Regions from separate parts of the Lysinibacillus sp. FSL K6-3209 genome, predicted to be linked through region 2. Evidence: riboswitches for the same ligand, from Rfam matches in the RefSeq annotation. Region 2 holds a riboswitch; each other region holds the start of a gene.

Region 1 (3,263 bases), 2.0 Mb from region 2:
AGCCGCCAAATAAATCATGTAAATAGCCAAATAAAATTGGACCGACTGCGGCTAATAAATAACCTAAGGATTGTGCAAAGCCAGATAAATCTGCCGCCTCAAAAGCCGTACGTGTACGTAATGTAAAGAACATCATGGCAAGTGCAAATGAAGCCCCACCTGCTAAGCCAAGCAATATCATCCACAACACAGCAAGACTAGTCCATTCCATCACAACGCCTGTAAAACCAATGATATAAAATGCTGTAAACATTAAAACGAGTGGTCGCTGGGATGTCATTTTGCTAGCGATTATAGGCACAACTAATGCCATGGGCACTTGTGAGATTTGCATGATGGAAAACATCCAACCCGCACGATCCGCGGCTACGCCTTGTGCAATATAAATTTCAGGAATCCAAGCTGCGGTAGTATAAAATAATAACGATTGTAGTCCCATTGCCCCGGTAACTGCCCAAGTAACTGGTGATTTCCACAACGGTATACGCGCTTTTGTAGAGATTACAGTTGATTCGGGCTTATTAAATTTTAATTGGGGTAGCCAAATCACAATTGTTAATATGACTAGCGCTAAAGCAATAGCAAGTGCACCTTGCCAGCCCAGCACTGCATTGGCTATAGGGTAGCTAATACCAGCCCCGATCCCTGCTGTTAAATTCATAGACATTGTAAAAAACGCCATTAGTAAACCAACATGGTATGGAAATTTTAATTTTAGTAGACCTGGAATAAGGACGTTACCAAATGAAATGGCGACACCGATAATCATTGTACCAAATACGAGTAATCCCGTTGTTCCAAGTGAACGTAGGACAATGCCTCCAGCTAATAAAATTGTTGATAAAAATAGTGTTAATTCAAGTCCGAGTTTTCTTGCAACGATGGGTGCAAAAGGGGATACAATTGCGAATGCAAGTAATGGGATCGTTGTAAGAAAGCCTGCAAGTACATTGGATATACCAAGATCTTCACGTATAAAGGATATAATTGGCCCTACTACTGTTAAGGGCATACGTAATGTGGATGCAAGAAAAATCACACCGATAACTAACAGTAGGGTTGTTCCCTTCCAGTTAATCTTTTTGCTAGGATAAGTAGATTGTTCGTTCGTTGTCAAAACTAGTACCTCCCTGATAGAACAATTATAATTCGAACCACTATAACACTTTATCACACTATTAAAAATAGTAGAAAATTCATAAAATACGGAACATTAATCGTTTTATTGAAATGTCTAAGGTCGTATGTTAAACTAAGACACATCATAAATTTAATAATTATATGCCTCATGTTTGTATTGAGGTAGAGGTCGCGGTATTTATGAGTACGCTAATGGAAATGACAAGCATTAAAGATGTTAGCTGAAAGGAAATATCGCCGAAGTGTGAGGGGACTTGAAAACCTCATGCTGGGGCTGTCTCCGAAAGGAACAGAACTGTCACGTTGGACAACGTGTTGCGCTATCATTTTGAAGAAACAGAGGATTTACTTAGCCATCACAACGTTCATGTGATGGCATTTTTTTGCCTCTTATAAAAGGAAGGAAGCTTTAACGTGAGTGAGATAAAAGTTAATCAGCTCGGCCATAAAGCACCGAAGCTGAAAAAAGAATTAAAAAGTCGTCATATTACGATGATTTCATTAGGCGGTACTATTGGGACTGGGCTATTTTTAGCAAGTGGTGGCGCTATTGCACAGGCTGGACCAGGTGGTGCACTACTTGCTTACGCATTAATCGGTATAATGGTTTACTTTTTAATGACTAGCTTGGGCGAAATGGCAGCTTATATGCCGTCATCGGGTTCATTTAGTACGTATGCAACAAAATTCGTAGATCCTGCTCTTGGCTTTGCCCTTGGTTGGAACTACTGGTATAACTGGGCGATCACAATTGCAGCAGAAATTGCAGCTGTTTCGCTTATTATGAAGTATTGGTTTCCTGATAGCTCCTCTGCATTATGGACAGTAGTATTTATTATGATTGTACTAACATTCAATTTACTATCTGTTAGAAGCTATGGTGAAAGTGAATATTGGTTTGCCATGATAAAAGTGGCGACTGTTATTGTTTTTATTATCGTCAGCCTATTGATGATTTTTGGTATTTTAGGAGGGCAAGCACCGGTTGGTTTCACGAATTTCTTTATAAGTGATGGTCCATTCCATGGTGGCTTCCTTGCAACATTCGGTATATTTTTAGCAGCTGGTTTCTCGTTCCAAGGAACAGAATTATTAGGTATTACTGCTGGCGAAACGGATGACCCTGGAAAGAACATTCCAAAGGCTGTAAAATCCGTCTTCTGGCGTATTATTTTATTTTACATTTTAGCGATTGCGGCGATTGGGATGTTGATTCCATTTACGGATGCGCGCTTATTATCTGAAGATATTGCGGTATCTCCATTTACATTAGTATTCGATCGCTTAGGCATTGCTTTTGCTGCCTCATTAATGAATGCTATTATTTTAACTGCAATGTTGTCTGCAGGTAACTCTGGTTTATATGCATCATCACGTATGTTATGGCAATTAGCGGTAGATGGACATGCACCTAAAATTTTCACAAAATTAAGCCGTCGCGGCATTCCAATTTATGCATTACTGCTTACATTGGCAGTAGGCTGTCTAGCATTTTTAGCATCATTTTTTGGTGATGGCGTTGTCTATATGTGGCTTCTAAACGCTTCTGGGATGTCAGGCTTCATTGCATGGCTTGGTATTGCCTTTAGTCATTATCGCTTCCGCCGAGCGTTTGAAGCACAAGGGTTGGATTCAAAATTACTACCTTATAAAGCAAAGCTATATCCATTTGGTCCGCTCTTTGCTTTCACCGTATGTATGATTGTAGTCATTGGTCAAAACTATACAGCATTCACTGGTGATTCAATTGACTGGTATGGCGTTCTTGTTTCATATATTGGTATCCCACTCTTTGTTATATTGTGGCTAGGCTATAAAATAAAACATAAAACAAAAATGATTCCACTACAAAAATGTGATTTAAAAGTGGATAAATAATAATGAGAACTGTCCTAAATGTTAGGGCAGTTTTTATTTTTGTTGTACACATCTGTCAGCCAATAAACCCCGCAGTAACAGATAATTGTCATAGCAAAAAGTGTTAAAGTGACGCAGTCGCTTTAACACTTTTTCTATTATTTCATCTTTATTTTATTAAGCAAATAGCGTTTCCCATAATAGGTAAATATTTAACGCTACGACGATGACAACGACACACCAGCCAAGAATTGTTGTGATACGGT
Region 2 (3,263 bases):
TCAACATTACTGGAAGCTGGGCTACTTGCCTAAGGCGGTAGCCCTTTTATGTGCATTATGCACGTTAATCAAAGGAGGAAATGAAAGTGGCTGAAATTAAAGTCCCTGAATTAGCAGAATCGATTACAGAAGGTAGTATTGCACAGTGGGTTAAAAAAGTGGGCGACCGCGTTGAAAAAGGTGAATTTATCGTTGAACTTGAAACAGATAAAGTAAACGCTGAAATCATCTCTGAAGAAGCTGGCGTATTAACACAAATTTTAGCTGAAGAAGGCGATACTGTTCTTGTAGGTCAAGTAATCGCAGTTGTTGAAGCTGGCGAAGGTGCAGCACCAGCTGCAGCACCAGTTGCAGTAGCTCCAACACCAGCAGCGCCACAAGCAGCAGCTCCAACACCAGCAGCGCCACAAGCAGCAGCTCCAACACCAGCACCAGTTGTAGAAGAAACTTCAGGTGAGCGTGTTATTGCGTCTCCTGCAGCACGTAAACTGGCTCGTGAAAAAGGTATTGACCTTGCAGCTGTATCTCCAGTAGATCCACAAGGCCGTGTACGTGTACAAGATGTTGCAGCTCATGGTACAGCACCAGTGGCAGCACCACAAGCAGCGCCAGCAGCACCAAAAGCAGTAGTAGCTGTTGACGAATCTCGTGTAACAATTGAAAAAATGAGCCGTCGTCGTCAAACAATTGCTAAACGTCTATTAGAAGTGAAGCAATCAACAGCGATGCTTACAACATTCAATGAAGTAGATATGACAAACGTAATGGCATTACGTTCACGTAAAAAAGAACAATTCTTTGAGTCAACTGGCTCTAAGCTTGGTTTCATGTCATTCTTCACTAAAGCAGTAGTGGCTGCTCTTAAAAAATACCCATATGTGAATGCTCAAATCGTTGGCGATGAAATTCACTTAAATAACTTCTTTGATATTGGTGTAGCTGTATCAACTGAAGAAGGTTTAGTAGTACCAGTTGTTCGCGATGCTGATCGTAAAAACTTTGCTGAAATTGAAGATTCAATTGCAGATTTAGCTAAAAAAGCTCGCGATAAAAAATTAGGTATCGCTGATCTTCAAGGTGGTTCATTCACGATTACAAATGGTGGTGTATTCGGTTCATTAATGTCAACACCTATTATGAACGGTACGCAAGCTGCTATTTTAGGAATGCACTCAATTAAAAAACGTCCAGTAGAAGTGAACGGTGAAGTAGAAATTCGTCCTATGATGTACTTAGCACTATCTTATGACCACCGTATTATCGATGGTAAAGATTCTGTAGGCTTCCTTAAAACAGTTAAAGAATTACTTGAAAATCCAGAAGATTTATTACTAAATTCTTAATACAAAAAAATATGTATTAGAGCCCTGCAAACTTAACGGTTTGCAGGGCTTTTTGTTGTCCATGTATAGGCAGGAATCGGAGGAATTAGGTAAGGTTATAAAGGAATAGTCTAAATTTTGTATTATTAAGTTAGTCTAAAGGCCTTTAAAATAGAAAGATACTGAATCTTTTGTATGGTCAGTGGTGTTGAACATAATAATAATTTATGAAAAAATATAAAATAATAATTACAATATTTCTACTTTCTTAGATGTAATTTATGGATTTTAGAAGGATAATAACCTAATTTTGTCATTAGTCAGAAAAATGATAAAACTATCTTGACGAATAGACTAGCTTTATAGTAATATCTAAATATCAATTAAATAAACAAACCTCACTGTTAACTATGTGAGGTAGAGGCGCGGTATTTATTAGTCCATTGCTGAGTTAAAGCAAGCGAAGACGTAATGGAGAAGGAAATATCGCCGAAGTATAAAAGGAGCTCGTACTTTTATGCTGGGTCTGCAGTGAATAAGTGCAGGACTGTCCTAGTAAATCTAATTCCAGTTTACTAGGTTGTGCTATCTCAGAATGATGGAAATTATAGTGAGGATTTGGGCAACTGTCAATAAAAGGTAAGACCTAAGTTCAAAACTTAGGTCTTTTTTTGTACAGTTGCTTTATTTTTTTTACAGAAAAGGGGAGTTTTAGATGAAAAGAAAATGGTTGCTATTTATGTTAACGGCAATGACAGCGATTTTGTTAGCAGCTTGTGGTACTGGAGACAAATCGGAAGACAAAGCATCAGGCGATGCGGCGAAAGAAGAAGCAGGTGGAGAATTCCGTATAGGTATGGAAGCAGGTTATCCTCCATTTAACTGGACACAGCAAGATGATGCAAATGGTGCAGTAAAAATTGCTGATAATGCAGAATATGCAGGCGGCTATGATGTACAAATGGCGAAAAAGATTGCTGAAGGTTTAGGAAAAGAATTAGTTATTGTCAAAATGGAATGGGATGGTTTAGTTCCAGCTCTACAATCCAAAAAAATTGATGCGATTGTAGCCGGAATGTCTCCAACTGAAGAACGTAAACAAACAATTGATTTTACAGAAAACTACTATACTTCTGATTTCGTCATGGTAATTAAAAAAGGTAGTAAATATGAAGATGCAAAATCTATTCAAGATTTTTCAGGTGCAAAAGTGACTTCACAGTTAAATACGTCTAACTACAATGTAATCGATCAAATTAAGGGCGTAGAAAAACAAACAGCAATGGAGAACTTCTCTGCAATGCGTGTCGCTTTAGAAGCAGGCAAAATTGATGGTTATGTAGCAGAGCGTCCAGAAGGTATTTCTGCTGCAGCAGCGAATGACAAATTTACATTTGTATCATTCGAAGAAGGCTTTGATACAGATATTTCAAATACTTCGATTGCAGTTGGTTTACGTAAAGGTGATGCAAGTCTAGATAAAATCAATGAAATCCTAAAAGGTATTTCAGAAGATGATCGCCAAAAAATTATGGAAGAAGCAATTCTTCAACAACCTGCAGCACAGTAATTTAGTTGGGGTTGCGCCAAAATGGAAAATAGTATACTGGAAGTACTTCTAGTATACTATTTTTTGATTTAGAAGTTTGAATCTTACGTAATGCGATAGGGGTCAGCTATCATCAAAGGCAATAGTATGCTTGGAGCATATATGGGGTAGCCTCAATTATTTCCGTTTATATAGAAGGGTGGCACCTTCTGATAAATGTTCATGTCTATGGTGTATTTCACATAATTTGAATAAAGCAACATCATTCAAATGAAGAGATGATTTCGCTAAGGCATATTTGATATCAAGCAACAACGCGTTGTTAGGAGGAACATCATGAGTTTAGATTGGATCATTTCTATTATAGAAAACAACTGGCAAATGTTTTTACG
Region 3 (3,263 bases), 990 kb from region 2:
AAGGGATGTCTCCATTTTCCCAATTTATCAGGACGTGGAGGAAGAATTTTTAACGTTTGTCGGACGCTTTTATGAAAAGCTAGAGCATATTAAACCGAAAGAAATTTTCATTCCACAGGCTATTGATGCGGCAATTTTAACCGAATTATTAGGGGTTAAAGTACTGACACCCAAGCGAGGGCAAAAGAAAGAGCTAGTTGATTTGGCTATGAAAAATGCGGAAATTGCTGTGGCAGCTAAATTCCAATTGATTGAACGACAAGAAGAACGGACAATTGGCGCATGCGAAGCACTAGGCGAAGCAATGGGCATTTCAGCACCACTGCGCATTGAAGCATTCGATAATAGTCATATGCATGGTACGGATGCAGTATCAGCAATGGTTGTTTTTATTGATGGTAAACCAGCAAAGAAAGAATATCGTAAATACAAAACACGAACAGCCGCAAAACATGACGATTACGGGGCAATGCAGGAAGTGATACGACGCCGTTACACGAGGGTATTAAAAGAAGGCTTGCCATTGCCCGATTTAGTGCTAATAGATGGCGGTAAAGGACAGATGGAAGTGGCACGAGAAGTGTTGGAAGATGAACTTGGTCTTGTTATTCCAATCGCTGGTTTAGCAAAAGATGATAAGCATAATACATCTCAACTCTTATTCGGAGATCCGCCTGATGTTATCGCATTAAAACGAACGAGTGATGGCTTTTATTTACTTCAACGTATTCAGGATGAAGTGCACCGTTTTGCTATTACATTCCTACGTCAACAGCATGAAAAAAATGCTATTCAATCTGTACTCGATGGCATTGAAGGTGTTGGACCGAAACGAAAGCAACAGCTATTGAAGCATTTTGGCTCAGTTAAAAAGATTCGTGAGGCGAGTGAGCTTGCCCTTCAAGAAGCAGGAATGCCTGCAAACTTAGCGAACATTATTTACACTTATTTTCAGCAGCAGACGTTGTCAAAGGATTAGACATATGCTAATGTTGGAATAGAACATGGCAATGGTAATACCATTATGTTCTAACGATCCTTGTATGAACGATTGTGCAGTAAAGCATAATAACGCAGTATTTTCGTAAAGGGAAAAAATTACATTTCACTATTTTAAGTGATGATAGAGGTGCAAGGTTCAATAGTAGCACATCGAAGGATGGACAAATCCAGTGATGATGTGTGAAAGGGGAGCTTGCCGAAGTGAAGTATCGTTGTTCCGATACTTTGCTGGTTTTGCATTTAACAGATGTAGGACTGTCGAATCTTGACGTTTCGGAGAGCTATCACACATGCGCAAGCTATTTTATTGTACATGTTGCAGGCAGCTTTCACGTTATGTGAGGGCTGCCTTTTTGCTGTTCTAGAAACGAATCTAAAAAAGGAGAATGATAAAAATGGCAAGTATTATATTGAAATTTGGTGGACCTGCAATCGCCTCAACAGAGCGGATTCAGGAGGTCGCTAAAATTGCAATGGCAAAAAAAGAGCGTGGCTATGATGTAGTAGTAGTGACAGCAGCGATGGGCCGTACAGCTAAAGACTTAACGAAAATGGTACGTGCATTATCAGATGATGCCTCTAAACGTGAGATGGATGTACTGTTATCGACGAGCTCACAACTATCAAGTGCACTATTTGCAATCGCTTTGCAAGAGGCCGGTTATGATGCAGTGTCATTAACTGGCTGGCAAGCTGGTGTGCAGACAGATGCAAAACATTTTAATGCACGTATTGATCAAATCAATGTTCGTCGCATGCAAGGGCATATGACGCAAGGACAAATTGTTGTCGTTGCTGGGGAACAAGGGATAAATGCTGCCAACAATATTACAACACTTGGTAAGGGTGGAGCGGAAACGACAGCAGTAGCCATTGCAGCAGCATTAGATGCGGAGCGTGTTGAGATTTATACAAATGTCGATGGTGTCTATACAGCTGATCCAAGTCATATTGAAAAAGCGAGAAAGTTACAGGAGATTTCCTATGATGAAATGTTGGAACTTTCGCATTTAGGGTCACATATTCTACATCCACGTGCAGTGGAGTTGGCAAAAAAATTCCAAATACCAGTAATTATTCGTTCAAGTGTAGTGGATACAGTCGGTACTTTATTGAAGGAGGAAGTTGAAATGGAGAAAAATTTAATTGTACGTGGTGTTGCTTTCGAAGCAGATATTATTCGTTTAACAATCGGCTATGATACATATTCTACTGCATCGTTAGCAGATATGTTTGCGATACTGGCAGAAAACCGCATTAATGTTGATATTATTGTTCAAGCTATTATTGAAGGTGTGAAACCATCTGTATCCTTTACCATTTTAAAAGAGGAATTCGCTGAAGCTTTACGTGTGTTAGAAAATAGTAAATTGTCGCTTGGTTTTAGCTTTGCTGATTTTGAGATTGGCTTAGCGAAAGTTTCGATTATTGGATCTGGGATGGCATCGAATCCTGGAGTAGCTGCCAGAATGTTTGATCGCTTACGTCGAGAGGATATTCCAGTAAAAATGGTGAGTACGTCGGAAATTAAAGTCTCTGTTGTTGTACCGCAAGACGAAATGATTCGTGCTGCCAATGCATTACACGAGGAGTTTAATTTAGAAGAAGAGATTCACAAACAGTAACTACTATATAAAAATGATAAAAGGCATCAAGAGTAACATCTTGTTGCCTTTTGTCTACACGCATAAGGTTTGCTTTTCTACCAAAAAAATCCTTTAGACTTTTATTCATTTGTTATTGTATTCATAATGCGTTCTTTAACATCCCATTTGACTGTAAACGTGACAAGCTGTTGTTTTTCACGCTTCTCATCATAACATTCAGTCAAGTAACCTTTTACTTGCTGAATTTGTTCAGCAATAAAGCCTGCTTCAAGTCTAAAGCTACGATTTTGAATTTGTAAAAGGGTTGGTTCATTCACTAAATGGAAAATACGTCCATCTTTAGACTCCTTTGTCAATACTAGAGTACCCCAGCACGCATCTGCGAAAAATGCGATAAGTTCATCTTGACTTTTACAAGGAAACTTCCGCGCAAGCTCCTTGCCAGCCCAATATAGTACGTCATCCTCATGTTTACCGAGTATTGAAGATAGGACATGATCACGAATTAACTCATATCCAAATGATGAGATAGTATTAGATGGATTATTTAACATAGAAATCCTTCTTTCTTAGAATTTTCTTATAATTTAGCACCAATAAAGTAATGATAGATTTTTCGAGAAGAAACGACACGTTATGTACTAGATTACTTCT

Evidence for each region. A riboswitch is a leader RNA that binds a small molecule or an ion and turns the genes downstream of it on or off. The one in region 2 is predicted to bind lysine.
Region 1: it holds a riboswitch for lysine, as region 2 does, so the genes downstream of both, MHH88_RS01520 (amino acid permease) here and MHH88_RS11095 (transporter substrate-binding domain-containing protein) in region 2, are expected to answer to the same signal.
Region 3: it holds a riboswitch for lysine, as region 2 does, so the genes downstream of both, MHH88_RS16140 (aspartate kinase) here and MHH88_RS11095 (transporter substrate-binding domain-containing protein) in region 2, are expected to answer to the same signal.

Annotation. Positions count from the first base shown of each region.
Region 1 covers NZ_CP150264.1:280,152-283,414, forward strand. The annotation lists gene MHH88_RS01515 (MFS transporter) at 1-1,117, opposite strand, end outside; lysine riboswitch at 1,296-1,471, shown strand; gene MHH88_RS01520 (amino acid permease) at 1,555-3,018, shown strand; gene MHH88_RS01525 (Nramp family divalent metal transporter) at 3,175-3,263, opposite strand, start outside.
Region 2 covers NZ_CP150264.1:2,316,911-2,320,173, reverse strand. The annotation lists gene odhB (2-oxoglutarate dehydrogenase complex dihydrolipoyllysine-residue succinyltransferase) at 87-1,343, shown strand; lysine riboswitch at 1,733-1,918, shown strand; gene MHH88_RS11095 (transporter substrate-binding domain-containing protein) at 2,038-2,892, shown strand; gene MHH88_RS11090 (amino acid ABC transporter permease) at 3,208-3,263, shown strand, end outside.
Region 3 covers NZ_CP150264.1:3,305,731-3,308,993, reverse strand. The annotation lists gene uvrC (excinuclease ABC subunit UvrC) at 1-979, shown strand, start outside; lysine riboswitch at 1,117-1,294, shown strand; gene MHH88_RS16140 (aspartate kinase) at 1,398-2,627, shown strand; gene MHH88_RS16135 (YslB family protein) at 2,729-3,163, opposite strand.